4 regions of the Pseudomonas sp. GL_139_B genome follow, and region 4 is predicted to be linked to each of the others. Evidence: predicted binding sites of a transcription regulator. Region 4 holds the regulator's gene; each other region holds the start of a gene.

The links. Region 4 encodes sigma-54, which starts transcription at its own class of promoters, with help from an activator protein. Its sites were predicted from a motif close to ANTGGCATNNANNTTGCTNT; they were not measured.
Region 1: the regulator sigma-54 is predicted to act here: its motif matches at 3,317-3,336, upstream of glnK (P-II family nitrogen regulator).
Region 2: the regulator sigma-54 is predicted to act here: its motif matches at 4,653-4,672, upstream of AC3ISI_RS24685 (pilin).
Region 3: the regulator sigma-54 is predicted to act here: its motif matches at 4,171-4,190, upstream of flgB (flagellar basal body rod protein FlgB).

The regions. Positions count from the first base shown of each region.
Region 1 is NZ_CM174403.1:6,129,727-6,137,151, reverse strand. Features, by position in the region: gene AC3ISI_RS28205 (HigA family addiction module antitoxin) at 1-34, shown strand, start outside; gene ltrA (group II intron reverse transcriptase/maturase) at 534-1,826, shown strand; gene AC3ISI_RS28195 (BRO-N domain-containing protein) at 1,919-2,446, opposite strand; gene AC3ISI_RS28190 (accessory factor UbiK family protein) at 2,862-3,122, opposite strand; gene glnK (P-II family nitrogen regulator) at 3,543-3,881, shown strand; gene AC3ISI_RS28180 (ammonium transporter) at 3,917-5,254, shown strand; gene AC3ISI_RS28175 (secondary thiamine-phosphate synthase enzyme YjbQ) at 5,468-5,893, shown strand; gene sutA (transcriptional regulator SutA) at 5,997-6,320, shown strand; gene AC3ISI_RS28165 (hypothetical protein) at 6,899-7,425, shown strand, end outside.
Region 2 is NZ_CM174403.1:5,402,680-5,410,104, reverse strand. Features, by position in the region: gene AC3ISI_RS24720 (DUF1780 domain-containing protein) at 1-464, opposite strand, end outside; gene AC3ISI_RS24715 (energy-coupling factor ABC transporter permease) at 603-1,292, shown strand; gene AC3ISI_RS24710 (hypothetical protein) at 1,356-1,571, shown strand; gene yacG (DNA gyrase inhibitor YacG) at 1,576-1,776, opposite strand; gene coaE (dephospho-CoA kinase) at 1,773-2,396, opposite strand; gene AC3ISI_RS24695 (prepilin peptidase) at 2,393-3,265, opposite strand; gene AC3ISI_RS24690 (type II secretion system F family protein) at 3,267-4,484, opposite strand; gene AC3ISI_RS24685 (pilin) at 4,719-5,141, shown strand; gene AC3ISI_RS24680 (BON domain-containing protein) at 5,449-5,802, shown strand; gene AC3ISI_RS24675 (DUF748 domain-containing protein) at 6,015-7,425, opposite strand, start outside.
Region 3 is NZ_CM174403.1:4,757,080-4,764,504, forward strand. Features, by position in the region: gene AC3ISI_RS21730 (L-rhamnonate dehydratase) at 1-833, opposite strand, end outside; gene flgE (flagellar hook protein FlgE) at 1,161-2,501, opposite strand; gene flgD (flagellar hook assembly protein FlgD) at 2,533-3,258, opposite strand; gene flgC (flagellar basal body rod protein FlgC) at 3,274-3,717, opposite strand; gene flgB (flagellar basal body rod protein FlgB) at 3,721-4,128, opposite strand; gene cheR (protein-glutamate O-methyltransferase CheR) at 4,493-5,320, opposite strand; gene AC3ISI_RS21760 (chemotaxis protein CheV) at 5,367-6,299, opposite strand; gene flgA (flagellar basal body P-ring formation chaperone FlgA) at 6,381-7,142, shown strand; gene flgM (flagellar biosynthesis anti-sigma factor FlgM) at 7,309-7,425, shown strand, end outside.
Region 4 is NZ_CM174403.1:933,485-940,909, reverse strand. Features, by position in the region: gene lptC (LPS export ABC transporter periplasmic protein LptC) at 1-170, shown strand, start outside; gene lptA (lipopolysaccharide transport periplasmic protein LptA) at 157-705, shown strand; gene lptB (LPS export ABC transporter ATP-binding protein) at 705-1,430, shown strand; gene AC3ISI_RS04100 (RNA polymerase factor sigma-54) at 1,615-3,108, shown strand; gene hpf (ribosome hibernation-promoting factor, HPF/YfiA family) at 3,183-3,491, shown strand; gene ptsN (PTS IIA-like nitrogen regulatory protein PtsN) at 3,504-3,968, shown strand; gene rapZ (RNase adapter RapZ) at 3,971-4,828, shown strand; gene AC3ISI_RS04080 (HPr family phosphocarrier protein) at 4,844-5,116, shown strand; gene pmbA (metalloprotease PmbA) at 5,243-6,589, opposite strand; gene yjgA (ribosome biogenesis factor YjgA) at 6,697-7,221, shown strand; gene tldD (metalloprotease TldD) at 7,282-7,425, opposite strand, start outside.

The DNA.
Region 1 (7,425 bases), 1.2 Mb from region 4:
GGATCAGGTTGAGCGTCTTTCACATTGCGCCTGATCCTCTGCTCCTGAGCGAACCCCACGTTACAAACGTGGGGTTTTTTTGGTGCGCCCAGCATGGGCGCAATCTTGTGGGTGAAAGTCCCGCCGTAAGCTGACCACAGCGAACGAAGTGAAGCGCAACTGCATGAGGGTGACCGAGTGTGGGGAGGAAGCGTGAATCGAAGCCGTGAGCCGATGGACAAGAACCGGATACAAGGCGAAGCCGATCAGGGCGAGCGAGCCAAAAATCGCGAAGCTCTTGTGGTCAAAGATCAGGCTGCGTAAATCCGGCGGTTGTGCGGGGAAGGATTGCGTTCTTACCTGGGGAGATCTCGCCTCGTGCCTGAAAGGGCGACGGCGCCAGCCGGAGCGAGAAGTCAGCAGAGGCCGTAGTAGTCTTTTTTTTTGACGAAGGGCCGAACGAGAGAAAGCGTTATAGGCCATGTTGATGCGAACGACCGGAAGTCAGATGCCTGCCAAACGCGGGGCGGATCGAGACTGCGAGCGGTGAAGCCGTGAGAAGCTCCGTCAGTGACGAGGTCAATCGCCCGCAAGATGAAACCGACAACGCAGGGCAAGGGCTACTGGAACGGGCCTTTGCGAGAGAAAACCTGAAGCGGGCATGGAAGCGGGTCAAGGCCAACAAAGGGGCAGCGGGAGTCGATGGTCTGGATATTGAACGGACTGCCGAACACTTGTTAACCCAGTGGGCAGCGATTCGTGAACAGCTTCTCTCAGGTGTCTACCGGCCCAGTCCGGTACGACGTGTGGTCATTCCCAAACCTGACGGCGGTCAACGCGAGTTGGGTATCCCGACGGTCACCGACCGTTTGATCCAACAAGCGCTGCTACAAGTCCTGCAGCCATTACTCGATCCGACTTTCAGTGAACACAGCTACGGCTTTCGCCCGGGACGCTGCGCGCAAGACGCCGTGTTGGCAGCTCAGCGCCACGTGTCTTCGGGCCGAAAAGTGGTGGTGGATGTGGATCTGGAGAAGTTCTTTGACCGGGTCGACCACGACATTTTGATGGATCGTTTACGCAAGCGGATTGCGGATCGGGCGGTTATCCGGCTGATTCGGGCGTATCTGGATGCAGGAACGCTGATCAATGGCGTGGTCGAGAAAAGCCGCTGCGGGGCGCCGCAAGGCGGCCCGCTGTCGCCGTTGTTGGCGAATGTGCTGTTGGACGAAGTGGATCGGGAGCTTGAGCGTCGAGGTCATTGTTTCGTGCGCTATGCCGACGATGCGAATGTGTATGTCCGTAGTCGCAAGGCAGGGCAGCGGGTGATGGCCTTGCTGAAGCGTGTGTATGACAAGCTGCACTTGAGCGTCAACGAGAGCAAGAGTGCGGTGGCGAGTGCGTATGGTCGCAAGTTTCTGGGCTACGCCTTCTGGGCATCTCCACAAGGCGTCAAAAGAGCGGTAGCGGTCAAGGCGCGCAAGCAGTTCAAGCAACGGATACGCGAGCTCACCCGTCGCTCAGGCGGTCGCAGTATGCGACAAGTTGTGGAGAATCTACGCCCTTATCTCTTGGGCTGGAAAACTTACTTTGGGTTGTCGCAAACACCGAAAATCTGGCGAGAGCTGGATGAATGGATACGACACCGACTGCGAGCGATCCAGCTTAAGCAATGGAGGCGTGGACCGACGATCTACCGCGAACTGCGGACGTTGGGAGCCAGCAGCCAATCGGCCCGGAAAGTGGCGGCCAACTCGCATAGCTGGTGGCGTAACAGCCGATTTGAGCTGAATCGAGTGTTGGATTTGGCGTGGTTCGACAGGCTGGGACTGGTGCGACTCTCATAACCTCAATCTCTCGAACCGCCCGGTGCGGACCCGCATGCCGGGTGGTGTGGCAGGGGAGCGGCCTATGAAGGCTGCCCCCTATGCCGATTCGTTCAGATTGCCAGGAGTATTCGGGAAGCACGCTTCCACCACGGCGCAATGACCGCACGCTGTGGCCGTTCACCTTCTGCCAGCATGTGTGGAACATCCTGCAACCGAATCCACGGCTGGTTATTCCAGTGCAGCAAACTCAATGACATCTCCGACCAGTTCAACAGGCTCAAAATCGGGCGTTCGTTTGTGGTCGGTTGCTGTGCATCCCGGAGGGCGGGGACCACGTCGTGGGTCAGCCATTCGCGCAAGGCTCGGTATTCGGGGCAGTAGTGGTAGACCAGCAGGGCGTAGACGCCGGATTCGCTGATCAGCAGGGTGTCTTCGATGACGCCATGGATGAGGATTTGCGCGGACTGGTGTTGATCGGGGTCGAGTTTTCGGACGGCACGTTCGTCGAGGAAAAGGCGGAGCAGTCGGCCGAGGTCGCGGGCGCTGAACCAGGGTTGGTTTTCCAGGAGGAGGGCGTGGAGGTTGAGTTTGTGGCGGGTGAAGACGTGAGGAATCAGATAAGCATCGTTGCGATTCATTGATACAACTCCTTTTGCTAAAGGGGCTGCCGTCAATCGTCGCCAAACGATTGGGTGGCAGCTGTACGCAGGTTGGCGAACCGGAGCAAAAGGAACCCGGCAGACCCGAAGGTCTCCCACGCACAACCGCCATGACTCGATGTGGCGGAAGTAAACCCGCCATCGGATGGTCGTAATGCGCCTTAAGCTTCCGGGTCGCCAAACCCAGTGCTGAACATTCAGCATTGGGTGAGCTTAGGAACTGGAGCTTTGCGGCGCTATCGGACGGCGGATGAGATCGTTGTAGGACTCTGCCTTGAATCAGCGCTGAATCCGGAATAGCTGGAAGGTCGTTCCGACCTTATCGCGAGCAGGCTCGCTCCCACAGTTGATTGGGGTTCACAGGGGATTGGGCTTTACCGTGAGATGGGCTGTGTTACTCGCTTGGTGGATTCAGCTTCGCTTCCAGCTCCGCCACCTTCGCCTCAAGACTCTCCAGCCGTGCCCGGGTGCGTGCAAGCACGACCATCTGGCTATCAAACTCTTCCCGGCTCACCAGGTCGAGCTTGCTGAAGCCACTCTGCAACAGCGCCTTGAACTGGCTTTCGATTTCGCTTTTCGGCAAAGGGGTTTCGCCGCTGAAGAGGCGGGAGGCGGTGCCCGTCAGGGCGTCTAGGAAGTCTTTGGGCGCGAGCATGGGAAAGGTCCTGGAAACATTGGCGGGCAGTGTATCACGCAGTGTCTGTAGTCAATTCCGGTAGCCAGTCAGCGCACGTTTTTCGCGCATACGGACGGACGGCAGTGCACCGTTGTTGTGCGTTAATTCCCGGGTAATTCAGGGCGATGGCTTGCGGCATTGGCCAAGAGATTGAATTCAGTGTGTTTTGTCGAGATGGCAAGCTTTCTGCTAAGTGACTATCAACCCCTGCACTGATGCAGTCGCTGTGACGAATGCAGTGCGCCATGCGAAACGGGGGAAGTGTTTCGTACGGGGTGGTTAGCTGGGTTCGGACGGGCATTCAAGGCCGACGATGCGTTACAAAGCCAGGCACTGCGCTTAGACTTGAGACGGGTTTGTTTTCCTGGGGCAAGTCCACCAATTCGGGAGAGAGTTTTCATGAAGCTAGTCACTGCCATCATCAAGCCGTTCAAGTTGGACGACGTGCGCGAGTCGCTGTCCGAGATCGGCGTGCAGGGCATTACTGTTACTGAAGTCAAAGGCTTCGGCCGGCAGAAGGGTCACACCGAGCTGTATCGCGGCGCGGAATACGTGGTCGATTTTCTGCCTAAAGTGAAGATCGATGTCGCCATTGACGACAAGGATCTGGATCGGGTTATCGAGGCGATAACCAAGGCTGCCAATACCGGCAAGATCGGTGACGGCAAGATCTTCGTGGTCAATCTGGAACAGGCGATTCGCATCCGTACCGGCGAAACCGATACCGACGCAATTTAAGCCGCCACAAACCCAACGCCCCAGGAGAATACAATATGACTCTGCGTAATTTCGCAGGGCTAGGAGCCCTGTTGTCCATCGTAATGCCCGGCCTGGCTATGGCGGCAGATCCGGTGGCGGCTCCAGTCCTCAACTCCGGCGACACCGCCTGGATGTTGACCTCGACAGCCCTTGTGCTGTTCATGACCATTCCTGGCCTCGCGCTATTCTACGGCGGCATGGTCCGGTCCAAAAATATTCTTTCCGTGATGATGCAGTGCTTCGCCATTACCGGTCTGGTCACCATCCTGTGGTTCCTCTATGGCTACAGCATGGCGTTTGATACGACGGGTATGGAAGCCGGTGTTGTCAACTACAACTCCTATGTCGGCAGCTTGGCCAAGGCCTTTCTCGCCGGCATCACTCCGTCCAGCATTACCGGGCCAGCGGCGCTGTTTCCTGAGGCGGTATTTGTCACCTATCAGATGACGTTTGCCATCATCACCCCGGCGCTGATTGTCGGTGCGTTCGCTGAGCGGATGAAGTTCTCCGCGATGCTGGTATTCATGGGCATCTGGTTCACCGTGGTTTATGCGCCGATCGCGCACATGGTCTGGAGCGGTCCGGGTTCGCTGTTGGGCGACTGGGGTGTGCTGGACTTCGCCGGTGGCACCGTGGTGCACATCAACGCCGGTATCGCGGGTCTGGTAGCGTGCCTGGTATTGGGCAAGCGTAAAGGCTTTCCGACCACCCCGATGGCGCCGCACAACCTCGGTTATACCTTGATGGGCGCAGCCATGTTGTGGGTCGGTTGGTTCGGCTTTAACGCCGGTTCCGCTGCTGCGGCCAACGGTACTGCCGGTATGGCGATGCTGGTTACCCAAATTGCAACCGCTGCCGCTGCACTGGGCTGGATGTTCGCCGAGTGGGTCACTCACGGCAAACCAAGCGCACTGGGTATCGCCTCGGGTGTTGTTGCGGGTCTGGTGGCAATTACCCCGGCCGCCGGCACCGTCGGTCCGATGGGTTCGCTGGTCATCGGTCTGGCAGCAGGCGTGGTGTGCTTCTTCTGCGCCACGACCCTGAAACGCAAACTTGGCTATGACGACTCCCTGGACGCCTTCGGTGTGCATGGTATCGGCGGTATCCTCGGCGCGATCCTGACCGGTGTATTCGCTGCACCGTCCATGGGTGGCTTCGGCACCGTGACTGACATCGCCGCGCAAGTCTGGATTCAGTGCAAAGGGGTTGGCTTTACCGTGATCTACACCGCGATCGCCACGTTCATCATCCTTAAGGTCGTGGACGCTGTTATGGGTCTGCGGGTCAATGAAGAAGAAGAAGCGGTCGGCATCGACCTGGCACTTCATAACGAGCGCGGCTACAACGTGTAAGCACGCGCATAAAAACTTGCCCGGCTTGCCGGGCATTTTTTTGTCTGGCGTTTGTCAGTGAAGGAGTGGCTGAAAGGTTTTTTCGTACACGTTCAGGGGCGTTTACGACGGGCGCTTTTCTGCGGCCAATGGCTTACATCATTGAAGGAATATTAGGGCCTTTGTTTTTTCCCAGAGCGCGCTAGAATGCGCCCCGAACGTGCGGAGAACTGTATGTGGCAACAGACTCTGATTACCCTGCGGGCACGGCCCCGGGGCTTTCATCTGGTAACGGACGAGTTACTCGCCGGCTTGCCTGAACTCAAGGCGTGTCGGGTCGGTCTGTTGCATCTGTGGCTGCAGCATACCTCGGCGTCGTTGACCATCAACGAGAACGCCGATCCGGCGGTACGTCGCGACTTCGAACGGTTTTTCAATCGTCTGGTCCCACAAGGAACAGACGGCTATGAGCATAACGACGAAGGCCTGGACGACCTCCCGGCGCACTTCAAGGCCAGCGTGCTTGGCTGTCAGCTCAGTTTGCCGATCTCGGCAGGCCGACTGGCGCTGGGGACCTGGCAAGGTGTTTATCTGGGCGAGCACCGTGATTTTGGCGGTGCCCGTAAAGTCCTCGCCACCGTACACGGTGAAGAGGCATGAACCGCTGGTCACCAGCGGTTATTGAATTTTTCCGGCGACTGTCGACAGACGGTAAAGCTGGGCTATAACTAATCTGCTTTTCGCAAGAGTCATGAGGTAGAACATGAGCGACGATGATCTGGAAAACGACGACCTCGAAGTAGGCGACGACGACGAAACCGAAGAAGGTCTGGAAGCAGCGGCCGAAGACGTCGCTGAAGACGATGGCGGTGATGCGCCCGTTCCGACCGCCAAAGGCAAAGCCAAGGCTGCGGTATCGGTTGATGAACTGCCGAGTGTTGAAGCCAAGAACAAGGAGCGCGATGCACTCGCGCGGGCCATGGAAGAGTTTTTGGCCAAGGGCGGCAAGGTGCAGGAAGTGGAGGCCAACGTGGTCGCCGATCCTCCCAAGAAGCCTGATAACAAGTACGGCAGTCGGCCTATCTAAGCGTCTGCCCTTGCTTGCTGAAAAAGCCCGCCGTCGCTGCGGGCTTTTTCGTTCTACAGGCCTTTAACTACGCGGGTCTATAATTAACTTCGACATCAACCCCACACGCAGCCCCACACCTATTGCTCGCGTGAAGCAGCTTTTTCCTAAAGCGTGAGATTCCTGCCGGCTTCAACAGCGTCCCATTGGCTACGCCTTTTCAATCTCTTCACTGGTAAACAGGAAGGGCGCCCGCACCACTCCATATGACTCCGCGCATCGCGGGCGACATCTGCCGAGCCTCTCTGGATCGCCCAGAGGCGACTTCGATGGCGAGTTGGTTTCATAAAAACTAGGAAATTGAGAAAGTCCGAATCGGGCGGGGTAAATCCTCGGCGAATGGATCAGCGTCGCAGCGGAAGGTCTGTAGTGTCGTGAGCATGGCCAGAATTGCTAAGCTCAAATTGCAGCGAAGATTACGAAACGTCTTGCCTGAGTAGATCATTTTCGTTGATATTCGGTCCGTCTTGAAGGCGCCAAGCCATTAAGACAAAGCTCAATTGTTAAACAGTGACCAGAATATTAAACGGAATTTATCGATGAAATTGATAGGCTTCTCTTCACCAGACTTTGCAAAATTTTGCCCTCCGGAATTCAATATTCGTAACGGGTGCAATACGATACGGTTTGGAACATTGTTTGATTTCCGGACTGAAGAAAACGAAAAGCTACGAGATGAGGGGGAAGGAACGTTTAGTTATTCTGTGGAGTTCCCCGAACTCACAAAGGTCTCCCATGAATGGCTCGGAGCCTTTGAAATGGAAAGTCACGGCAGTTTCCATATTGGCGAAATGGAAATGCGAAATGGAAATTTCTTCGTGAAAAATATGACTCTTTCAGGGTCCAGTCATAATTGCTGGGTCTATTGCATGTCTAAAAGTACTGAGGTTGCGGGGAATATCACTGACACGCATCAAGATAAATGGTTGATTTCTCAAGATAAATTTCAGTCATTTGCTAATTATTTGGGCGCGTTGCTCTGGAACGAAATAAAATTGTCAGACTTACCTGATCACATAACTAGTAAGTTTAGTATGCAGGAAATACTTCAGCGGCTATCCCTGAA
Region 2 (7,425 bases), 1.9 Mb from region 4:
CTGTTGAGGTCCAGCACTTCGCGTTTGAGGCTGGCGAAAGCGATGATGTCGAGCTCCCCCAGGTCCATGCCGCGTTCTTTGTAGTTGTGCGCTTTTTTGCGCAAAGTCGGCGCCAGTCTCAGCAAAAACTCATTGGCGGGGATGCGTCTAGGTTTGGCTTCGCGTCGTACTAACTGGCTCAGGGAAAACGCACTGCGCCGACGTTGCAGCTCGTCGCGCCATTCGTCGTTCAGTCGCCGGCCCTCATCGAGCACGAAGAACACCTCGAAATTCGCCTCTCGAAACAATACGTCCGGCGGCTCGCCGGCCGGGGCGAATTCATCGGCGCGGTAGGGAATGTTCAAGCCTTGCAGCAGGCGCTGACACACCCAACGCTCACGCTCCCATTTGCGGGCATTGGACAAGAACGCGTTGGCTTGCTCGGCCGCGATGGTCAGCAGGCGTAAATAATCAGAGTCATCCATAGGCCCAAGCTTAGCGTTCAAATGCGACAAGCAGAAAGCTTTGCATCGGGTAGAGCGACTTTTGTGCCGGTGTAGACTGCTGGGCACAGAGCCGTTATCACACAAGGAGTCTGCGGTGGAGTTCAAGGGGTTACCCACATGATTGGCGCGGAGTTGTTGTCACCCGAAACGCTGACGGTCGGTTGGTTGATCTATGTGCCTGTGTTGCTTTGGGCCATCTGGCGTGCGCCCTGGGTTGAGTTGTTCACCGACAGTCGGCGCCAGCATTTGCTGTTCGGCACAGTGTTCGCGTTGTTCATGCTGTGGCTGGTGCGGCGGGATTTCGATACCGGCGTGTCTTATCACTTCATCGGCATGACGGCCGTCACCTTGTTGCTGGACTGGCCGCTGGCAATCGTCGGCGGCTTGATTGCGCAGCTCGGGCTGGTGCTGCTCGGGCGTCAGGACCTGGTCGCCGTGGGTGTAAACGGGGCGCTGCTGATTTTACTGCCCGTGCTGGTCACCGAGTGCATCGCCATCCTGGTGGAGCGGGCGCAACCGCGTAATCCCTTTGTGTATATCTTCTGTTCCGGCTTTTTTTCGGCGGCGCTGTCGGCGTTGTTGTGCCTGCTGCTGGCGCTGTGGGTGCTGTGGTACGACGAACGTTTTGCCATGCCGTACTGGCTGGAAGATTTTGTCGGCTATCTTTGGCTGCTGATTTTTCCGGAAGCGTTCATCAACGGCATGATCGTCAGCGCGCTGGTGGTGTTTTGCCCGGAATGGCTGGAGACGTTCAATCGCACACGCTACCTTTCGGCCCCCTGGAAAGACGACGATCCGAAGTCTTGATCCACATCAAATCGGCCGTTGACCGGCGAACTCATGCTCGACCAAACCTTGAGGAGCATGGGCATGAGTGTGTACGAATGGGCAAGACAGGAGCTGCGTCAGAGTCTGGATGGGGCGCAGGAGGTGGGATTTGATCCGGGGTTGAGCCTGCGCGCCTTGCTCAGCGCAGTGGTACAGCAAAGCAAGACAGTGCGCAGTACCGAAGACCTGGCCGACGAGTTGCGTTTTCTCGCGGAAAACCTCGATGACGACCAGGATTACGGTTTTATGCGGCCCTGAGAAATCAGTGACGCGGGTCGAAATCGCCGCTGAACAACTCGTCCTCGGCATCGGGAGCCACTGGAATCTTGTTTTCTTCGGACGCCCAGGCACCCAGGTCGATCAGTTTGCAGCGGTCGGAGCAGAATGGCCGGAATTTGCTCTCGGCCGTCCATTCCACGGGGGCGCCACAGGTTGGGCATTCGACGGTTGTTGGTTGGCTCATGACTGGCCTCCACGCAAAGTAAGGTAAAAGTGATGCAGGCGTTCGACCTCGCTGTGCAGCCAGGCGAGATCGCGGTCGTTGACCACCACATCGTCGGCATGGCTCACGCGATCCTCGCGGCTTGACTGGGCCTTGAGGATCGCCTGGACCTGTTGTTCAGTGGACTGGTCACGCTGCAAGGTGCGTTCGATTTGTAGCTGTTGTGGGGCATCGATCACTAAGACCCGCTGGGTTATGGCGGTCTGCCCGGATTCGATCAGCAGCGGCGAAACCAGAATTGCATAGGGCGATTGTGCCTTGGCCAGATTGTTCGCGATTTCTTCACCGATCAACGGATGCAACAAGCCTTCGAGCCACCGGCGTTCCTCTGGCACTTCAAAGATCAATGCGCGCAGGGCCGCACGATCCAGTGTTCCGTCGGCTTGCAGCACGCCGGGGCCGAAGTGTTCGGCGATGGCGGCCAGCGCCGGGCGTCCCGGCTCCACCACCCAGCGCGCCGCGTGATCGGCGTCCACGACGTGGATACCCAGGTCGATAAAGTGTTGGGCAGCGGCGCTTTTGCCGCTGCCGATGCCGCCAGTCAGGCCGAGAATCCAGGGTTTTTCCACAGGGGTATTCATTTCAAACCGACAAACTGCCAATAGAAGTCGGTTATTTGACCACCCCAGAGCAAGGCAATCCAGCCGGCAATCGCCAGATAGGGGCCAAAGGGGATTGGCGACGAGGTTTTTGCGTTGCGCAGACGCAACAAAATCACCCCGAGAATGGCGCCCACGAGCGATGACAGCAGGATCGTCAGTGGCAAAATTTGCCAGCCACCCCACGACCCGAGCATGGCCAATAGCTTGAAATCACCATGGCCGATACCGTCTTTGCCGGTGAGCAGCTTGAACAGCCAGAAAACCGACCACAACGCCATGTACCCGGCGACCGCCCCCCACAGCGCTTCATGCAATGACACGAAGACCCCGAAGCTGTTGACGATCAACCCAAGCCATAACAGCGGCAACACCAGCACATCCGGCAGCAGTTGGTGCTCGGCGTCGATCAGGCTCATCGCCAGCAAGCCCCAGGTCAAGATCAACACCATGCCGGCCTGCCAACCGAATCCGAAATGCCAGGCGATAAATGCCGAGAGCAGGCCACAGGCCAGTTCAATCAGCGGATAGCGCTTGCTGATCGGTGCGGCGCAGTTTGAGCATCGCCCCCGTAAAAGCAGGTAACTGAACACTGGAATATTTTCCCAGGCGCGAATTTGATGATCGCACTGCGGGCAATGGGAGTGGGGCAGCATCAAGTTGTAGGTCGGGCCAGGCGCTTCGGGCGGGACACCCAGCACGTCTTGGGCTTGCAGCCGCCATTCGTGGTGGAGCATTTTGGGCAGGCGCCAGACCACCACATTGAGGAAGCTGCCCACGACCAGGCCCACCACTAATGCGAGGACCACGAAGAACGCTGGGTAAACCGTCAGAATTTCATTCAAGGGCATGTCAGATCGCTGAGCCGAGTTGGAAGATGGGCAAGTACATTGCAACCACCAGGCCCCCGACGATAACACCCAGCACGACCATGATGAATGGCTCCATCAGGCTGGTGAGGTTATCGACCATGTTGTCCACTTCGTCTTCGTAGAAACCTGCGACTTTATCGAGCATGTCATCCAGTGCGCCGGATTCTTCGCCAATGGCTGTCATTTGAATCGCCATGTTGGGGAAAACGCCGCAAGTACGCATGGAAAAATTCAGCTGCATGCCGCTCGACACGTCCTGCTTGATGCGCAGTACCGCGCGCTTGAACACAATGTTGCCGGTCGCACCGGCCACGGACTCCAACGCTTCGACCAATGGCACGCCGGCGGCAAAGGTAGTCGACAGCGTTCGGGCGTACCGGGCTACGGCAGATTTGTACATCAGCGTGCCAATGAGGGGTAGTTTCAACAGCCAGGTGTCCAGCCAGTCACGAAAGCCCGGGGATTTTTTGAAAGCGTGGCGCACGCCGAAAATCGCCGCGATTCCCACACCGAGCATCGCCCACCACCAGTGCTGCATGAGCGCCGACAGGCCGATGACCATCACCGTGAAGGCAGGCAGTTCGGCACCAAAACCTTTGAACACCGACTCGAACTGCGGCACCACCTTGACCAGCAAAATCCCCGTGACAATGATCGCGACGAACACCACGGCCAATGGGTAGGTCATGGCTTTCTTGATCTTGGCCTTGAGGCTTTCGCTCTTTTCCTTATAGGTCGCCACCCGCTCCAGCAACGTATCGAGGGCGCCGGCCTGTTCGCCGGCATCCACCAGGTTGCAGTAGAGCTCATCGAAATACTGCGGTTTTTTGCGCAGGGACGCGGCGAAGCTGTTACCCGCCGCGACTTCCTGCTTCAACTCGTCCACCAGTTTGCGCATGGCCGGGTTATCGAAGCCTTCGCCGATAATGTCGAAGGACTGCAACAGCGGCACGCCGGCTTTCATCATGGTCGCCATCTGCCGGGTGAACAGGGCAATTTCCTGAGTCTTGATACGTTTGCCGACGTTGAAAATCGACGCGGATTTCTTGTGCACCTTGCTGGGGCTGATGCCTTGCTTGCGCAGTTGGGCCTTGATCAACGCCGGGTTCTGGCCGCTCAACTCTCCAGTCATTTTGGAGCCTTTCCTGTCTGTGCCTTCCCAGGCGTAGACATTTGTTTTTGCTGCTTTGACCGACATGTTCAGTCCTTGGTGACCCGATTGATTTCTTCATGGCTTATAGCCTAGTCAAGGCGCTGAGCCAAACCAGCGGCCTTGAGGTGACAAAAAGTGTCAGATAGTGCGGTTACTGGGGGGAGGAACGGTCTTTGATTCGACTCGCCGCCCCGCGAACAGGGGGGTGTAGCGCTTGGCATGGGCTGTGCTGATGCTCTTTCAGATCATGAGCTTTCGACTCATGCATGGAGCTTGTCTATGAAAACTCAGAAAGGTTTTACCCTGATCGAACTGCTGATCGTGGTGGCGATCATCGGGATTCTGGCGACGTTTGCGTTGCCGATGTATTCCAAATATCAGGCCAGGGCAAAGTTGACGGCGGGTCTGGCCGAGATTTCCGCAATGAAGGTGCCGTATGAAGATGCTATCAATCAGGGCACGGCGCCAACGATAGGCAACGTGGCGCCGGCGGGTCACGCCGCGACCAGCAATTGCACCGTCGCGGTCACCGGCGCTGTGGATACAGGTAATGGCAGCATCACCTGCACGGTTTTGAATGCCCCGGCGCCAGTGCTGAGCAAGACCATTAAATTGATCCGTGATGCTTCCAATGGCTGGTCGTGTACCAGTACTGCTGAACAAGACTACCTGCCTAAAGGTTGCACCAGTTCCGCCTCGTAAACGCTGTCATCCAGCACGGCCTCGCTGTTTCGGTTGCGGGGCTTTTTTTTGTTTGTCGAATGCCTCGCTACTGAAAAAAAGGCAAAAAATTCAGTGTGTTAGGAACTTTGTGAAAACCCGCAAGTTGCATGCAGAGTTTCGCCAGGTCATGCATTTTGCATGATTTCGAAAATATGCAAAATTTATAACTTGTTGATTTAAAACGATTTAGTTGTTGTTTCAAAGTTGGCACAGCGTTCGCACTCTACCCAGTAACCCTGCTGAGAAGACAACCAGCAGACTTTCTAGAAAAACAGGAGTTACACGTATGAAGAAGTTCGCTATCGCTGCCGCTACTGCTACCGCGCTGACCCTGACTCTGGCCAACGCTGCATTCGCACAGACCACCACCACTCAATCGCCAATGACATTGGCTTCGGGTGAAATGACCAAGGCCGAGGACGCTACTTCCGACACCTGGATCACGACCAAAGTTAAAAGCGACCTGCTGACCGAAAAAGGCATTCCTGGTACCGACATCAAAGTCGAAACCAACAAAGGCGTAGTGTCCCTGTCGTCCTCGGTTGCGGTGACTGCCTCCCAGAAATCCACCGCTGTGGCGATCACCAAGAAAATCAAAGGCGTCAAAGCGGTCTCCGCTGACGGCCTGAAAGCCGAGTAAGGCAAAACTTCTCGCCTGGACCGGGAGAAGGTGTGGCAGACGGGCTGAGTAATACGCCTGCCACTTCTTAGGAGTTCATGCGAACGGCCATAAGGATGTGGCCATTACAGGCCCCGGCATTTGTGTCGGGGCCTGTTCTATGGCTGCACAAAACAATTGCGGCCACTCAAGATTGTGTTGAGTTCAATGGCTACCGAGCAATATTCTCAGCATCACTCGGCATCCAGATGCAACGGCGTAATCACCCGGCCATCACTTTGCGCTTCGCCAAGGTTGGCGTCGATGAAGTACACACGGTCATCGGCCAGCTGACCTTTGTCCACCAGATAGTCCTTGATGCTGCTGGCGCGCTCCTGCCCTAGCTGACGCAGCAGCACGTCGCTGGTGCTCCAGAACTTGATCACGTCGGCGCGCATTTTGGCGGTGCGTTCTTCCTTGCCCAAGTCATTCCATTCGGCGGGCGGCTGAGTCTTCAGACGTGTGCGGTAAATGCCTTCCAGCAGCGCACCTTTCTCGTTTTCCGGGACCACCAGCAATGAAGCCTGGGCCGGGACTTTGTCGCCGCGACGCTGGAGCATTTTGTAGTAGTTGTATTGGTACTCCCGCTCCAGGCGTTGTTCGGCAATCAACGGGCCGTCACTGCTGGCGGCGGCCGTACCCTCGATTTCAAGTCGCAGGGCCGGACGTTCCTTCAAGGCTTGGGACAGTTTTACCAATGCGGCCTCGGCGTCCTTGTTCAAATCGCTTGAGCCCGGTGCGAACGATACGGTACCCAAGTCCTCGGAACCGCCGCCACTGACCAGTCCGCCAATCAGTTTGAACGGCGCAGCGGCGGCTTTGACGATCAGGTTGCGCAGGGTTTGCCAGACTATTGGCATGACGCTGAACTGCGGATTATTGAGGTCGCCAGTGACAGGCAATTCGATGGAAATCTTGCCATCCACATCCTTGAGCAAGGCAATTGCCAGTTTCAGCGGCAGACTCACGGCATCCGGGCTGTCGACTTTTTCCCCCAGCTCCAATTGCTCGACCACCACTTTGTTCTCGGCCTTGAGCTGACCTTTGATGATCAGGTAATGCAGGTCGAGGTTGAGCCGGCCCTTGCGGATGCGATACCCGGCGAATTTGCCAGAGTAAGGGGTGAGCGTGGTCAGCTCCACACGTTTGAAACTGGTCGCAATGTCGAGGCTGGCGATCGGGTCGAACGGATTGACCGCGCCCTTGATGGTCACCGGTGCATAACGGTCGACCTTGCCTTTGATATCCACGCTGGCCGGTTTTGCCTGACGGCTGTCGATGGTGCCGATCTGCCCGTTGAGCTGTTGCACGGCGGTGGCGAAGTTCGGTGTCAGGCTGAAGTCGGCGAAGTTGGCCGAGCCGTCATTGATGGCGATGCCGCCGATGTGTATGCCCAGTGGCTTGCCGTTACTGGCCGGTTTTCCGGCGGTGGTTTTGGCCGCGGTATCGGGGGGTTGCGGGATCAACAGGTCATCGATACTGGTGGTGCGATCTTCGTTGATCATGAAGCGCGCATAAGGCTGGAACAGGTTGACCTTGTCGATCGACAGGCTATCACCGTGCTGATAGTTCAGGCCTTCGAGCACTAGCTGCTGCCACTTGAGG
Region 3 (7,425 bases), 2.5 Mb from region 4:
AGGTCCTTGAAGCCGTAAGAGGTGAATTCATGCTCACCTCCGGAGATCGGCATGATCCCCATTTTTTTCAGTTCGATGTAACCCTCGATGTCATCGGCGATCACCGGTTCTTCCAGCCAGCGCGGCTCAAACTCAGCGAGTTTTGGCAACATGCGCCGCGCATATTCCAGGGTCCAGCCCATGTAGCATTCGAGCATGATGTCGATGTCGGGGCCGGCCAGATTACGCAGCGCGCGCACTTGTTCGATGTTCTTGCGCATACCCGCCGGGCCGTCTTTCGGGCCGTAGCCGAAACGCATTTTCAGCGCGGTGAAACCCTGGTTCAGATAACCCTGGGCTTCTTCGAGGAACAGGTCGAGGTTGTCGTTGGCGTAGAGTTTGGAGGCGTAGGTCCAGATCTTTTCCTTGGTCCGTCCGCCGAGCAGTTTGAACACCGGTTTGTTCACCGCTTTGCCCATGATGTCCCAGATCGCGATGTCGATCGCCGAGATCGCCGCCATGCCGATGCCTTTACGACCCCAGGCGTGGCTCTGGCGGTACATTTTCTGCCAGATGTACTCGTTGTCGAACGGGTCTTCGCCGATTGCAATCGGAGCCAGGTAAGTGTCGATGATTTCCTTGGCCACCCGTGGCGCCAGAGCGCAGTTACCGATGCCCACCAGACCGGTATCGGTCTCGACTTCCACCACCAGCCAACCGTGAAAACGGAACGAGCCCATGGCGTCGCCGCGTTCGAACAGGATGTCGCTGGCGTTGGTGCAGAAGTGTGCTTGAGGGGGAACGACTTTGCCTTTCCACTCAAAAACACGGGTACGGATTGCTTTGATTTTCATGAATACAGTTCCTTGCGCTGCCGGCTTCTTGTAGTTGTCAGGTCGCTGCGCAGAACCGCTCTGGGGCGGGTCCGGGCAATTCGATGAAGCGACTTTAGCCAGCACTCGGGGGGGCGGATAATCACTTATGCGTATCCGGCGATAACCTGGGGTGATCGCATCCAGGGATTTTTGCCTGGATGGGGTTATCAGGCGCAACACAAAACAAATGTGCCGGGCTGCTGGCGACGAAGCCAAAACAGACAGCCAGGATGTCAGGGCCCGAGACAAATCCCGCCCATAAAAAACCCCTCTTTCGAGGGGGTCTTTAAGTAGCGTTATCCGGCATCAAGTCATCTGAATGATGGTCTGCATGATGGTGCTTTGGGTGGAGATGGTCTTGGCGTTCGCCTGGTAGTTGCTCTGCGCCTTGATCAAATCAACCAGTTCGTTGGTCAGGTTGACGTTGGACTCTTCCAGCGAGTTGGACACGACTGAACCCAGCGTACCGGTTTTCGGTGCATCGACGCCGGCTACGCCTGAGGCGTAGGTTTCCTTCCAGGAAGTACCACCGATTGGCTGCAAGCCTTGTTCGTTGGCGAAGCTGGCAATGGCTACCTGGCCGATGGCCTTGGTCTGCTGGTTGGTGAAGTTGGCGGTCATGACACCGCTTTCGTCGATGGTCAGGCTGGCGATCTGGCCAGTGGCGTAGCCGTCCTGGTACTGCGCAGTACGCGCGGTTGGCGAGGCGTACGAGGTGGTTTTGGTCAAATCGAACGCAACACCGCCAGCAGCGGCATCCGAGCCGTTCAAGGCCCAGGTTGGCGGGTTGGCGTTGGCGTCAACCAGTACGCCCGGATTCCAGCCTTTCATGGTCAGGGTGGTGCCGCTTAGATTCCAAGAAGCGGCCGGAGGCGGGGGAGCTGGAGTTGTGGTCGCCATCGTCTTGATGCTGCCATCGGGATTGAAGGTGATGTCAGCTACCAACGGCACCGGTGGGTTTTGCGTCGGGTCGCCAGGGCTACGGCCGTCCATGTAGGTGTAAACAGTCCAGGAGTTGGCCCCCGGATTTTTAACGTAGTACTGGTCCATCGAGTGCTGGTTACCCTGCGTGTCGTACACAGGGGTGGAAATGGTTTTGTTGTAGCTGTTGGTGTCTTTGACGTTGAACGGAGTCACCGTTGGCAGTGCGTCCGAGGAGTTCAGATTCATCGTCTGATTGACAAGCGTGGTCGCATGCGGCGTCAGACTCGACGTATCGATTTTCAAGTCAGTCAGCACGCCGTTGATGATCTTGCCGTTGGCGTCTACGCCATAACCCTGCAAGCGGTTGCCGTTGTTGTCGACCACATAGTTTTGGGCGTCAGTCTTGAACGCACCGGCACGAGTGTAGCTGAGCGAACCGTTGTCGCTCATGATGAAGAAACCGTTGCCCTGGATGCCCATGTCCAACACGTTACCGGTGTTGCTCACGTCGCCCTGGCCGAACTGCTGGGAAACGTTGGCCAGGCGTACGCCGTTGCCGATGGTCTTGCTGCCGGTGCCCAGGCGGGTGGCCGAGTACACGTCTTCGAATTCTGCGCGGGAGGATTTGAAACCGGTGGTCGCGACGTTGGCGATGTTGTTGCCGGTTACGTCCAGTTGTTTGTTGGCGGCATAGAGACCGCTAAGGCCGATATTGAAAGACATAATCCACTCCTTTGTGCCGCGTTAGCCGGCTCTATATACCAATGGTTTGTACTTTGGACAGGGCAACACTGCCCAAACCTGCCAGGTTCAGCATCATCTCGCCGCCGGTCTGGCTGATGGTCACGCTGTTGACGGTTGCGGGCAGGTAAGTCACCAGCGAGGTCGCCTGGCTGTCATAGGTTGCGGTGGCGGCGAACTTGTACGTTCCGGCCGCGGCCACTTCGCCCGCATCGTTTTTACCGTCCCAGATGAAACTGGCATTGCCCGCTGGCTGGCTGCCCAGGTCGATGGTGCGAACGACTTTACCCTCGGCATTGGCGATCTTGATCGTCACCGGGTCCGTCGATGCCGGCACGATTGCCGTACCGTTGAAACTCTTGGAGGTATCAACCACTGCGGTGTCGGTCTGGGCGACCACCGAGCGGCCGACCAGCGAAGAAGCTTGCAACGCTTGCGACGAGTTGTAATTGCCGGCAATGCCGCTGACCGTATCGTTCAGCGTGGTGATGCCTTCCAGGCTGCTGAACTGCGCCAACTGAGCGACGAACGCGCCGTTGTCTTGTGGCTCAAGCGGGTTCTGGTTTTTCAGCTGGGTCACCAGCAATTGCAGGAACGCGTCTTTGCCCAACGCTTTTTTACCGGTGGCGCTGCCTGTGGCGGCTGCCAGGCCGTCGGTGCCGGTGCTACTGGTCTTGACCGAGGAGTTGGCCAAAACATCCTTGAGACTCAAGCCGCTGGTGGTATCGATAACACTCATCAGAGTCGCCCCTTATCACTGACCGAGGGTCAGGACCTTCTGCATCATGGTTTTGGCGGTGTTCATCATTTCGGCGTTGGTCTGGAACGAACGGCTCGCGGAAATCATATCGGCCATTTCTTCGACGACGTTGACGTTGGGGTAGTAGACGTAACCCTTGGCATCGGCAGCCGGGTGGTTCGGCTCGTAGCGCGCTTCAAGGTTGCTCTGGTCTTCGACTACGCCGAGCACTTGCACGCCTTGACCGGCAGCGTCCTGGCTCTGGAACAGCGAATTACTGCCGCCGCTCTGGCCGCCCTGGAACATGGTGGCGAACACCGGGTGACGGGCACGATAGGTCTGATCGATGCTCGACGAGACCGTTTCGGCGTTGGCGATGTTCGAGGCCACGGTGTTCAAGCGAGTGGTTTGGGCACTCATGCCGCTACCGGCAATGTTGAAAACACTGGATAAGGACATGACTTACTCTCCGCGCAGGGCTGACATGAGCCCTTTGAATTTGCTGTTGAGCAGGGTGAAGCTGGCCTGGAAGCCGACGGCGTTTTCCGCGTAGTTCGACTGTTCCAGCTGGGCGTCCACGGTGTTCTGGTCGATCGATGGTTGCATCGGCGTGCGATACAGCAGCGACTCGTCGCCATTGCCCAGGCCTTGAGCTTCGATATGACGGCTATTGGTCATGTTCAAGGCAAAAGTACCGTTCTTGGTTTTCTCGTTCTGTGCGGCGAGCACTTTCGAGAAGTCCAGATCCCGAGCCTTGTAGTTCGGGGTGTCGGCGTTGGCGATGTTGTTGGCCAGGACTTCGGCACGCTGAGCGCGAAAGCCCAGGGCTTGTTCGTGGATACCGAGCGCTTTATCGAAGCTGATGCTCATGTCGGGAAACCTTTGGGTGACCTGATTTTTCGTAACAGAGACATAGCAAGCGGCGTGCCAAATAAAAAAAGCCCGGAAACCGGGGCTTTGCGGGGAGTGGCAAGGCGGCAATGCCAGAAAAGCGGCAACCGGGTTCCGTTATCTGCCGCTTTTCTGCCGCTTATCACCCTCCAAAGAACACAACGTACCTTGTGGGAGCCGGGCTTGCCCGCGATGGCGGTCTATCAGTCACATCAACTTCGCCAGTGATACCGCCATCGCGGGCAAGCCCGGCTCCCACAGGGTCTAGAGGTGGTGGCGAGAAATCACCAGGCAAAAAAAAAAGGGAGCCCCTGAGGGCTCCCGTTTTTGTGCCGCCGACGAATCACTTCGCCTGGTAAATAATCCCCGGGCTGCACTGGACCATCTGGTAATGATCCGGCAAACCGTTCAGCGCTTCGGACGCACCGAGGAACAAATAGCCACCTGGCTTGAGCGTGCTGTGTATGCGCAACAGGATGTCTTTCTTCACCTCGGCGGAGAAGTAGATCAGCACGTTGCGGCAGAACACGATGTCGAACTTGCCCAAGGCTGCGTAGCTGTCCAGCAGGTTGAACGAGCGAAACTCCACCCGGCTCTTGATCGGCGCCTTGATCGCCCAGCGCCCCGGCCCTTTCGGGTCGAAGTAACGCTGAAGGCGCTCGGGCGACAGACCACGGCCAATCGCCAGGCTGTCGTACTCGCCAGTCTTGCAGTTGGCCAACATGGTGCCGGACAGATCGGTGGCCACAATCTGCGCGCCCATCTTCAATTGGCCCAGGTTGACGCGTTCGAACTCATCGATGGACATCGACAGCGAGTACGGCTCCTGCCCCGACGAACAGGCCGCCGACCATATCCGCAAACGCTGACCGGGTGAGGCCTTGATCGCTTCCGGCAATACCTTGTTCTTCAACACTTCAAAGGGATAGGTGTCACGAAACCACAAAGTTTCGTTGGTAGTCATGGCATCCACCACCATTTCGCGCAAACCGCTGCGTGGCTGGGTCTGAATGCGTTGGACCAACTCACCCAACGACTTAATGCCCTGCTGTTCCATCAGTTTGTTGAGACGGCTCGAGACCAGATACTGCTTGTTTTCACCGAGCAAAATGCCACAGGCTTTTTCCAGGAAGACCCGGAACTGTTCAAAATCCAAATTACCCGTAGACAAAGATGCCGCCTCTTAAATCGTGTGAACCACCAGGGGCAGAAGGCCCCTAGCTGATGTCTGCTGCTTTGATCCGGTCGACTACCCGGGATGCCAGGTCATCAGGGCGGAACTTGGCCAGGAAGTCATCGGCACCGACTTTCTTGACCATCGCCTGATTGAAAACCCCCGACAACGAAGTATGCAGGATGATATGTAGCTTTTGCATGCGTGGGTCGTTGCGGACCTCAGCCGTCAGTGTGTACCCATCCATCTCCGGCATCTCGATGTCGGAAATCATCATCAGGAACTCTTCTTCCGGCTTTTTCCCTTCGTCGACCAGCTTGCGCAAGTAATCCAGCGCTTGCCTGCCGTCGTTCAACGCCACCACTTCAACGCCGACGGTTTGCAGGCAACGGCTCACCTGTTTGCGCGCCACCGACGAGTCATCGACCGTCAAGACCTTCAAGGACAAGGCCTTGTGCTGGGTTTCGAGATCGACCACACCGACCGAAATCGCGTCTGGTGTCGGCGCGACTTCCGCCAGCACTTTTTCGACGTCGATGATTTCGACCAGCTGATTGTCGACCCGCGTCACAGCTGTCAGGTAATGGTCGCGCCCCGTGCCCTTGGGTGGCGGATGAATCTCCTCCCAGTTCATGTTGACGATGCGCTCCACCGAGCGCACCAGGAAACCCTGAGTCTTGGTGTTGTACTCCGTGATGATCACGAATGGATTACTTTGATCTTTCAACGCGCCGGAGCCGGTCGCCATCGCCAGATCAAGAATCGGAATAGTCGCCCCCCGAATACTTGCCACACCGCACACGACAGGACTGGATTTTGGCATCAGCGTGAGTTTGGGGCATTGCAGCACTTCCCGAACCTTGAACACGTTGATCCCATAAAGCTGCTGGCCGTCGAGACGGAACAACAACAGCTCAAGGCGATTCTGCCCTACCAGCTGCGTGCGCTGGTTTACCGCATCCATTACACCAGCCATGCACCGACTCCTACACAACGCTTGAATGTGTTGCGACGCGCTGTCATCACAAAACGGCACGGCGCTTGCTTTTTAACGCGTATGAACACAGAACCGACATTTTTTCGACGCCTCACATCAATCGCTCGCCAATGGCTTTGCGCGATATCGGCCGTCTGCCTGTTCAATACTGGCAGCCCTGCCCTTGCTGACGCAGTTACCTTGCCTGACATGCTTATCGGCGTCACTCAGGGCTTTCTTGAATTCACTGTCGAAGACTATTTGGCGACCAGCCAAACCGAAGGTCGCTATGAGATTCAGGTCAATCAGCTCGATCCGCGACTGCGCATGCCCCTGTGCGACAAGGAATTGACAGCCACTTTAGAGAGCCCTGCGATCCCGATTGGCCGGGTCACGGTCAAGGTACGTTGCGACAGCACCGCCCCCTGGACTGTCTTTGTACCCGCTCAAGTCCGCCTGTTTCGCGATGTCGTCACCACCACTCGACCGCTCAAGCGAGCCGGCTTTATCGAGTCGGGTGACGTCATGCTGCGCGAACGAGACATCAGCCTGATCAGCCAGGGTTACTTCACCTCTGTGGATCAGGCGATCGGACAGAAGCTGACCCGACCAACGGTCACCGATCAGGTCCTGACGCAGGTCCATCTCGAACAGGCCGAAGTCATCAGCAAGGGCGACCAGGTAGTGATTACCGCCCGCAGTGGTACGCTCAGCGTGCGCATGCCGGGCGAAGCGCTGTCAAATGGCGGCTTGCGTGAACAGATTCGAGTGAAAAACCTCAACTCCCAACGGGTCATCAAGGCGCAGGTCATGGCGCCGGGCCAGGTGGAAGTGGCCATGTAGGGAGCCTTGTTGGTGAAAGCATGGCGCTGATCGTGGCGGTTCCCTAAACTGTGCCGCGCGCAGGAAATGCGCTGGCGCATGCACGCTCATTGATAAATGGGCCTAAAGTTTTTGCAAGGAGAGCCGAAAACATGGCAAGCGTCCAAATTCCCAGAGGTTTTTTATCATGGTCATCGATTTCAGCCGTTTGAACAGTTCCTCGTCACTCACCGGCAGTACGCGTACCAGCGCCAACAAGGACACTGCCGAAGCCGGCAAATCCGTGCCGCTGAATACCCCGGCC
Region 4 (7,425 bases):
CCACCACCCGTATGACTGTGTTCCCGCAGCAGCAATATGCGCAGACCGATCAACCCGTTAGTATCGACGGCGCTGGCGGTGTATCGACAGGCATCGGAATGAAAGCGTACTTGAAAGAAAGCAGGATACACCTGCTATCTAACGTAAGAGGACAGTATGAGGCTCGTTAAAACCCTCCCTATTTTGCTCAGTCTGGGCGCAGCACTGGGAAGCGTGAGCGCCTGGGCTCTGCCGAACGATCAAGACCAGCCTATCCGCATACAAGCCGACGACGCCCAGCTGGACGACAAGAACGGCGTTGCCACCTATACGGGCGACGTGATCATCACCCAGGGTTCGATGAAGGTTACCGGCAATAAAGTGACCATGACGCGCACCCCGGCGGGTGACATCGACGTGGTGACCTCGGTGGGCAATCTGGCCTACTTCGAGCAACTGCAAACCGCAGGCGACCCCAAGCCTGTCCAGGGCTGGGGTGTGACCATCCAGTACCTCGCCGCGAAAAATCGCGTCGTACTGATCGACAAGGCAAAGGTTATCGACAAGGACAACAACATCACCCAAGGCGAGAAAATCGTCTACGACACCGACAAAAAGCTTGCCAGCGCCGGTCGCGCTACCGGCAGCAAGGTGACCGAATCGCGTCCGCGTATCGACATGGTGATCCAGCCGAAGAAGAAAACCGACGAGCAAAAGGCCCCGTAATGGCAACTCTGAAAGCTCAGCATCTGGCCAAGAGCTACAAGAGCCGCCAGGTCGTGCGTGACGTCAGCCTGTCGATCGACAGCGGTCAAATCGTCGGTCTGCTGGGTCCTAACGGCGCCGGCAAGACCACCTGCTTCTACATGATTGTCGGCCTGGTTCAGGCCGATCAGGGCCGTGTGCTGATCGACGATCTGGATGTCAGCCACCAGCCAATGCACGGTCGTGCAAAGGCCGGTATCGGCTATCTGCCGCAAGAAGCGTCGATCTTCCGCAAACTCTCGGTCGCCGACAACATCATGGCGATCCTCGAGACCCGCAAGGAACTCGACAAGGCAGGGCGTCGCAAAGAGCTGGAAAGCTTGCTGCAGGAATTCCACATCAGCCACATCCGCGACAACCTCGGCATGAGCCTGTCAGGTGGTGAACGCCGTCGCGTGGAAATCGCCCGGGCATTGGCTACCAACCCGAAATTCATCCTGCTCGACGAACCATTCGCCGGCGTGGACCCGATTTCGGTAGGCGACATCAAACAGATCATCTACCACCTCAAGGCCAAGGGCATTGGCGTGCTGATCACTGACCACAACGTCCGTGAAACCCTGGATATCTGCGAAACCGCCTACATCGTCAACGATGGTCAGCTGATCGCTGAAGGCGATTCCGCCACTATCCTGGCCAACGATCTGGTTAAAGAAGTCTATTTGGGCCATGAGTTCCGCCTGTAAGCGTTGAGGTGTCTGACTGTTCTCTCGGGCGCTTGTCTCGATAAAAAATCAACATTTTTTTATTGTTACAGCGCTCTAGGCAAACGCTGCAGTTTCGGGCATATAATTTGCTTATGTTTGGCGCTCCGGCGCCCTGTAGTGGATGGCGCATGCGCGCCGGCGAATAAGGTGTTAAGCCCCTGCCATGAAACCATCGCTAGTCTTGAGAATGGGCCAGCAGCTGACGATGACACCGCAGCTGCAACAGGCCATCCGCCTGCTCCAATTGTCGACCCTGGACCTGCAACAGGAAATCCAGGAGGCCCTGGAGTCCAATCCGATGCTCGAACGCCAGGAAGATGGCGACGACTTCGACAACGCCGACCCCTTGGCCGACAAAGCCGAGCAACAACCCAACGCCGACATTCAAGAGCCCTCCTACCAGGAAACCGCTCCCACGGTTGACAACCTCGAGGAAGGTGACTGGAACGAGCGCATTCCCAATGAACTGCCGGTTGATACCGCATGGGAAGACGTTTACCAGACCAGCGCCAGCAGCCTGCCGAGCAACGATGACGACGAATGGGATTTCACCACTCGCACATCGGCCGGTGAGAGCCTGCAAAGCCACCTGTTGTGGCAACTGAATCTGGCGCCGATGTCCGACACCGATCGCCTGATCGCCGTGACCCTGATCGACTGCATCAACAATCAGGGCTATCTGGATGAAACCCTCGAGGAAATCCTCGAGGCCTTCGATCCGGAACTGGACATCGAACTGGACGAAATCGAAGCCGTCCTGCACCGCATCCAGCAATTCGAGCCGGCCGGTATCGGCGCTCGCAACCTGGGCGAATGCTTGCTACTGCAATTGCGCCAATTGCCAGCCAAGACGCCTTGGCTCGCCGAAGCCAAGCGCCTGGTCAGCGACTACATCGATCTGCTCGGCAGCCGCGACTACTCTCAGCTGATGCGCCGGATGAAGATCAAGGAAGATGAACTGCGCCAGGTCATCGAACTGGTCCAGAGCCTCAACCCGCGCCCCGGCTCGCAGATCGAATCCAGCGAAGCCGAGTACGTCGTTCCCGACGTTATCGTGCGCAAGGACAACGAACGCTGGCTGGTGGAACTGAATCAGGAGTCGGTGCCACGACTGCGGGTCAACGCCCAATACGCCGGGTTTGTCCGGCGCGCTGATACCAGCGCCGACAACACCTTCATGCGCAATCAGTTGCAAGAGGCCCGCTGGTTCATCAAGAGCCTGCAAAGCCGTAACGAAACCCTGATGAAAGTCGCCACCCAGATCGTCGAGCATCAGCGTGGCTTCCTGGAATACGGCGACGAAGCCATGAAACCGCTGGTCCTGCATGACATTGCCGAAGCAGTGGGCATGCACGAATCGACAATTTCACGGGTCACCACGCAAAAATTCATGCATACCCCACGGGGTATTTATGAGCTGAAATACTTTTTCTCCAGCCACGTCAGCACCTCCGAAGGCGGTGAATGCTCGTCCACAGCGATCCGCGCGATCATCAAAAAGCTGGTTGCCGCGGAAAATCAGAAAAAGCCGTTGAGTGACAGCAAGATCGCTGGTTTACTGGAGGCACAAGGCATTCAGGTGGCTCGCCGCACCGTCGCCAAGTACCGCGAGTCCCTCGGGATCGCGCCTTCGAGCGAACGCAAGCGGTTGATGTAGAGCCACGCCACAGCGTTCCAGTGGTAGATCATCTGATCTACCGCTTTATGCACTGGCAACGAAGGAGAAGCTGTATGCAAGTCAACATCAGTGGACACCAACTGGAAGTGACCGAACCCCTGCGCACCTACATCGGCGAAAAACTCGAACGATTAGAGCGGCATTTCGACAAGATCACCAACGTGCAGGTCACGATGACGGTCGAGAAGCTGAAGCAGAAAATCGAAGCCACCCTGCATATTCCCGGCAATGAAGTGGTCGCAAACGCGGAACATACCGATATGTACGCGGCGATCGACTCGCTGACCGACAAGCTCGATAAACAACTCAAAAAGCATAAGGAAAAGACCCAGAGCCTCCTCCAGGGTGCGACCGGTCGTTAACACTCCCAACCCATGATCCGACTTGAAAACATCCTGACCCCCGGCCGTTCCCTTGTGAACGTGCCGGGCGGCAGTAAAAAGAAAGCCCTTGAGCAAATTGCCAACCTGATCGCCCGGGAAGTGCCGGATCTGGAGATGCAAGATGTCTTCGAGGCTTTGATTGCCCGTGAAAAGCTCGGCTCGACCGGTTTTGGCAACGGCATCGCCATCCCCCACTGTCGCCTTAAAGGTTGCGAGTCGCCCATCAGCGCCTTGATGCACCTCGACGCCCCCATTGATTTCGACGCCATCGACGGCGCTCCGGTTGACCTGCTGTTCGTACTGCTGGTCCCGCAAGCAGCTACCGATGCACACCTGGAACTGCTCCGCCAGATCGCCAGCATGCTCGATCGCAAGGAAGTCCGTGATCGTCTTCGCAGCGCCCCAAGCAACGAAGCCTTGTATCAGGTTGTCCTGGACGAGCAAAACGGTCAGTAATCATGCGTTTGATCATCGTCAGCGGCCGCTCCGGCTCAGGTAAAAGCACCGTCCTCGATGTTCTCGAGGACAACGGCTACTACTGCATCGACAACCTGCCCGCCGGCCTGCTGCCGGAACTGGCGGAAGGCGCCTTGATTCATACCGAATTGCTACAACCGCTGGTCGCTGTATCCATCGACGCGCGTAACCTGCCGAGCCACCTTTCGCGTTTTCCCGAACTGCTGGAAGAAGTCCGCGGCCGGCACATCAAGTGCGATGTGCTGTACCTGGATGCCGATGAAGAAACCCTGCTCAAGCGCTTTTCCGAAACCCGCCGTCGTCACCCGCTGAGCACCGCCAACCGTTCATTGGCTGAGGCAATCGAGGATGAAAGCACTCTGCTGGGGCCGATCGCCGATCTGGCAGATCTCAAAATCAATACCACCCACCTGAACCTGTATCAGCTGCGCGATACCATCAAGCTGCGCCTGCTGAATCAACCGGAAGCCGGCACTGCGTTCCTGGTCGAGTCTTTCGGATTCAAGCGTGGCATGCCGGTGGACGCGGACCTGGTGTTCGACGTGCGCTGCCTGCCCAATCCCTACTGGAAGCCGGAGCTGCGTGCTCAGTCCGGGCTTGATCAACCGGTGGCCGAGTATCTGGCAGCTCAACCGGATGTCGAAGAGATGTTCCAGGACATTTCGTCGTATTTGCTCAAGTGGCTGCCGCGCTTTGCCGCGAGCAACCGCTCTTATGTCACCATCGCCATTGGCTGCACCGGAGGACATCACCGCTCCGTCTACCTGACCGAACGTCTGGGCCAGGTTCTGCAACAATCCCTGAAGAACGTCCAGGTCCGCCACCGCGACCTCAGCTAAAGGATTCACATCGCGATGCCTGCTCTGGAAATCGAAATCATCAACAAGCTGGGCCTGCATGCCCGCGCTTCTGCAAAATTTGTTGGAGTAGCGGGTCAGTATCCGTGCCAGATCAGAGCCGGGCGGACGCCAGAATCGATGGTCGACGGCAAAAGCATCATGGCCATGATGATGCTCGCCGCCGGCAAGGGCACCAGGATCCACCTGAGTACCGAAGGCGAGCAAGAACAGGAAGCGCTGGATGCGCTGGTGAAGTTGATCAACAACTTCTTCGACGAAGGCGAGTAAAAACAGCCCTCTGTAGCGGCAGCTGAAGGCTGCGTCAGGCTCACTCCCACAGGGGGGCGGTGCACGGCACATAAAAAAAGCGCGTTACCTGATAGGTGACGCGCTTTTTTTTTGCAACGTTGAGCGTTAGCTACCCGCTACCGTCATCCGCTCGATCAGCACCGACCCCGTGCGAATGTTGCTGCGCAATTCCAGGTCATTACCGACCGCAACGATCTGTTTGAACATGTCACGCATGTTGCCGGCGATGGTGACTTCCTGCACCGCGAACTGGATCTCACCGTTCTCAACCCAGAAACCCGCCGCGCCTCGGGAGTAATCGCCGGTGACCATGTTCAGGCCTTGGCCCATCAGTTCCGTGACCAACAAACCACGCCCCATGCGACGCAGCAACGCGGCCTGGTCTTCATCCCCATGGGTAACGAACAGGTTGTGCACGCCGCCGGCATTGGCGGTGCTCGGCATGCCGAGTTTGCGCCCGGAGTACGTGCCGAGGATGTAGGAGACCAACTCACCCTTTTCGACGAACGGTTTGGCGTAAGTCGCCAGTCCATCGCCATCGAATGCGGAACTGCCCATGGCGCGCATCAAGTGCGGACGCTCATCGATGGTCAGCCATTCAGGGAACAACTTCTGACCCAGCGTGCCCTCCAGGAACGACGACTTGCGGTACAGGCTGCCGCCGGAAATGGCCGACAGGAAGCTTCCGAACAATCCACCGGCCAACTCAGCGGAAAACAGTACTGGCACTTCACAAGTCGGCACCGGACGCGCGCCCAGACGGCTCGCCGCCCGTTGCGCGGCACGCTGGCCGATGCTCACTGGGTCGGCCAGCAAATTGCCCTGACGGTTTACGTCGTACCAGTAATCGCGCTGCATCTGGCCATCGGCCTCGGCGATCATTACGCAACTCAGGCTGTGGCGCGTCGACGCGTAGCCACCGATAAATCCGTGGCTGTTGCCATACACGCGGCAACCCTGATGGGTGCTGAGCGTAGTGCCGTCGGCATTCTTGATCCTGCTGTCAGTGGCAAACGCGGCGGCTTCGCAGGCCAACGCTTGCTCAATAGCTTGTTCCGGCGTGATATCCCATTGATGGAACAGGTCGAAGTCCTGCAGATCGCGAGCCATCAACGCGGCATCAGCCAGGCCCGAGGCCTCATCTTCGGAGGTGTGTTTGGCGATGGCCAGCGCCGCGGCGACGGTTTCGCGAATGGCGTCAGGGCCACTTGCCGACGTACTGGCCGAGCCTTTGCGCTGGCCGACGTACAAGGTGATGCCAAAGCCCTGATCGCGGTTGAACTCGACGGTTTCGACTTCACGCTGACGCACCGACGTCGACAGGCCCTGCTCCAGGGAGACGGCAACTTCGCAGGCACTGGCGCCCTGACGCTTGGCTTCAGCAATGATCTGCTCGACTTGTTCTTGCAGTGCCGGCAACGCTTGTGGGCCGACGCTTTCAACTGCACTCATGCTGTTCTCCACTCAAATTCTGCTTTCGGTATGGCCTTCGAGCGACCGGGCCGGACAAGCGGCCCCCGACTGGTTATCATGGCGGCGTTTCTTTGCGGACGGCCACCATGGTTGATTCTTACGATGACTCCCTCGATACGGGAGAAAAAAGCAAATCCCAGGTTAAACGCGAGCTTCATGCTCTGGTTGACCTTGGCGAGCGCCTTACAACACTCAAGCCTGACTTGCTGGCAAAACTGCCGTTGACCGACGCTATGCGCCGGGCCCTGGCCGATGCGCCCAAGCACACCGCGAATATCGCGCGTAAACGGCACCTTATGTTCATCGGCAAACTGATGCGCGATCAGGACACTGACGCCATTCTGACCTTGCTCGATCAACTCGATGCCTCCACCCGGCAGTACAACGAACGTTTCCATGGCCTGGAACGCTGGCGCGATCGCTTGATCGCGGGCGACGATGCAGTCCTGGAGAAGTTCGTGCTCGACTACCCGGAGGCTGATCGTCAGCAATTGCGCTCCCTGATCCGTCAGGCCCAGCACGAACTGGCGACCAACAAGCCACCGGCATCGAGCCGTAAAATCTTCAAGTACATCCGTGAGCTGGACGAGACTCAACGCGGCCTGCGTTAAGTCCCGAATCGGGTGAGTCGCCAAGCGGCTCACCCGAAGCTTCACTTTTTCAAAAGCCACTTATGCGCCTGTGCCACCCACAGTGATCGCATCGATTTTCAGCGTTGGCTGGCCGACACCCACCGGCACCGACTGCCCATCCTTGCCACACGTCCCCACACCGCTGTCCAGCGCCAGATCGTTACCGACCATCGACACCTTGCT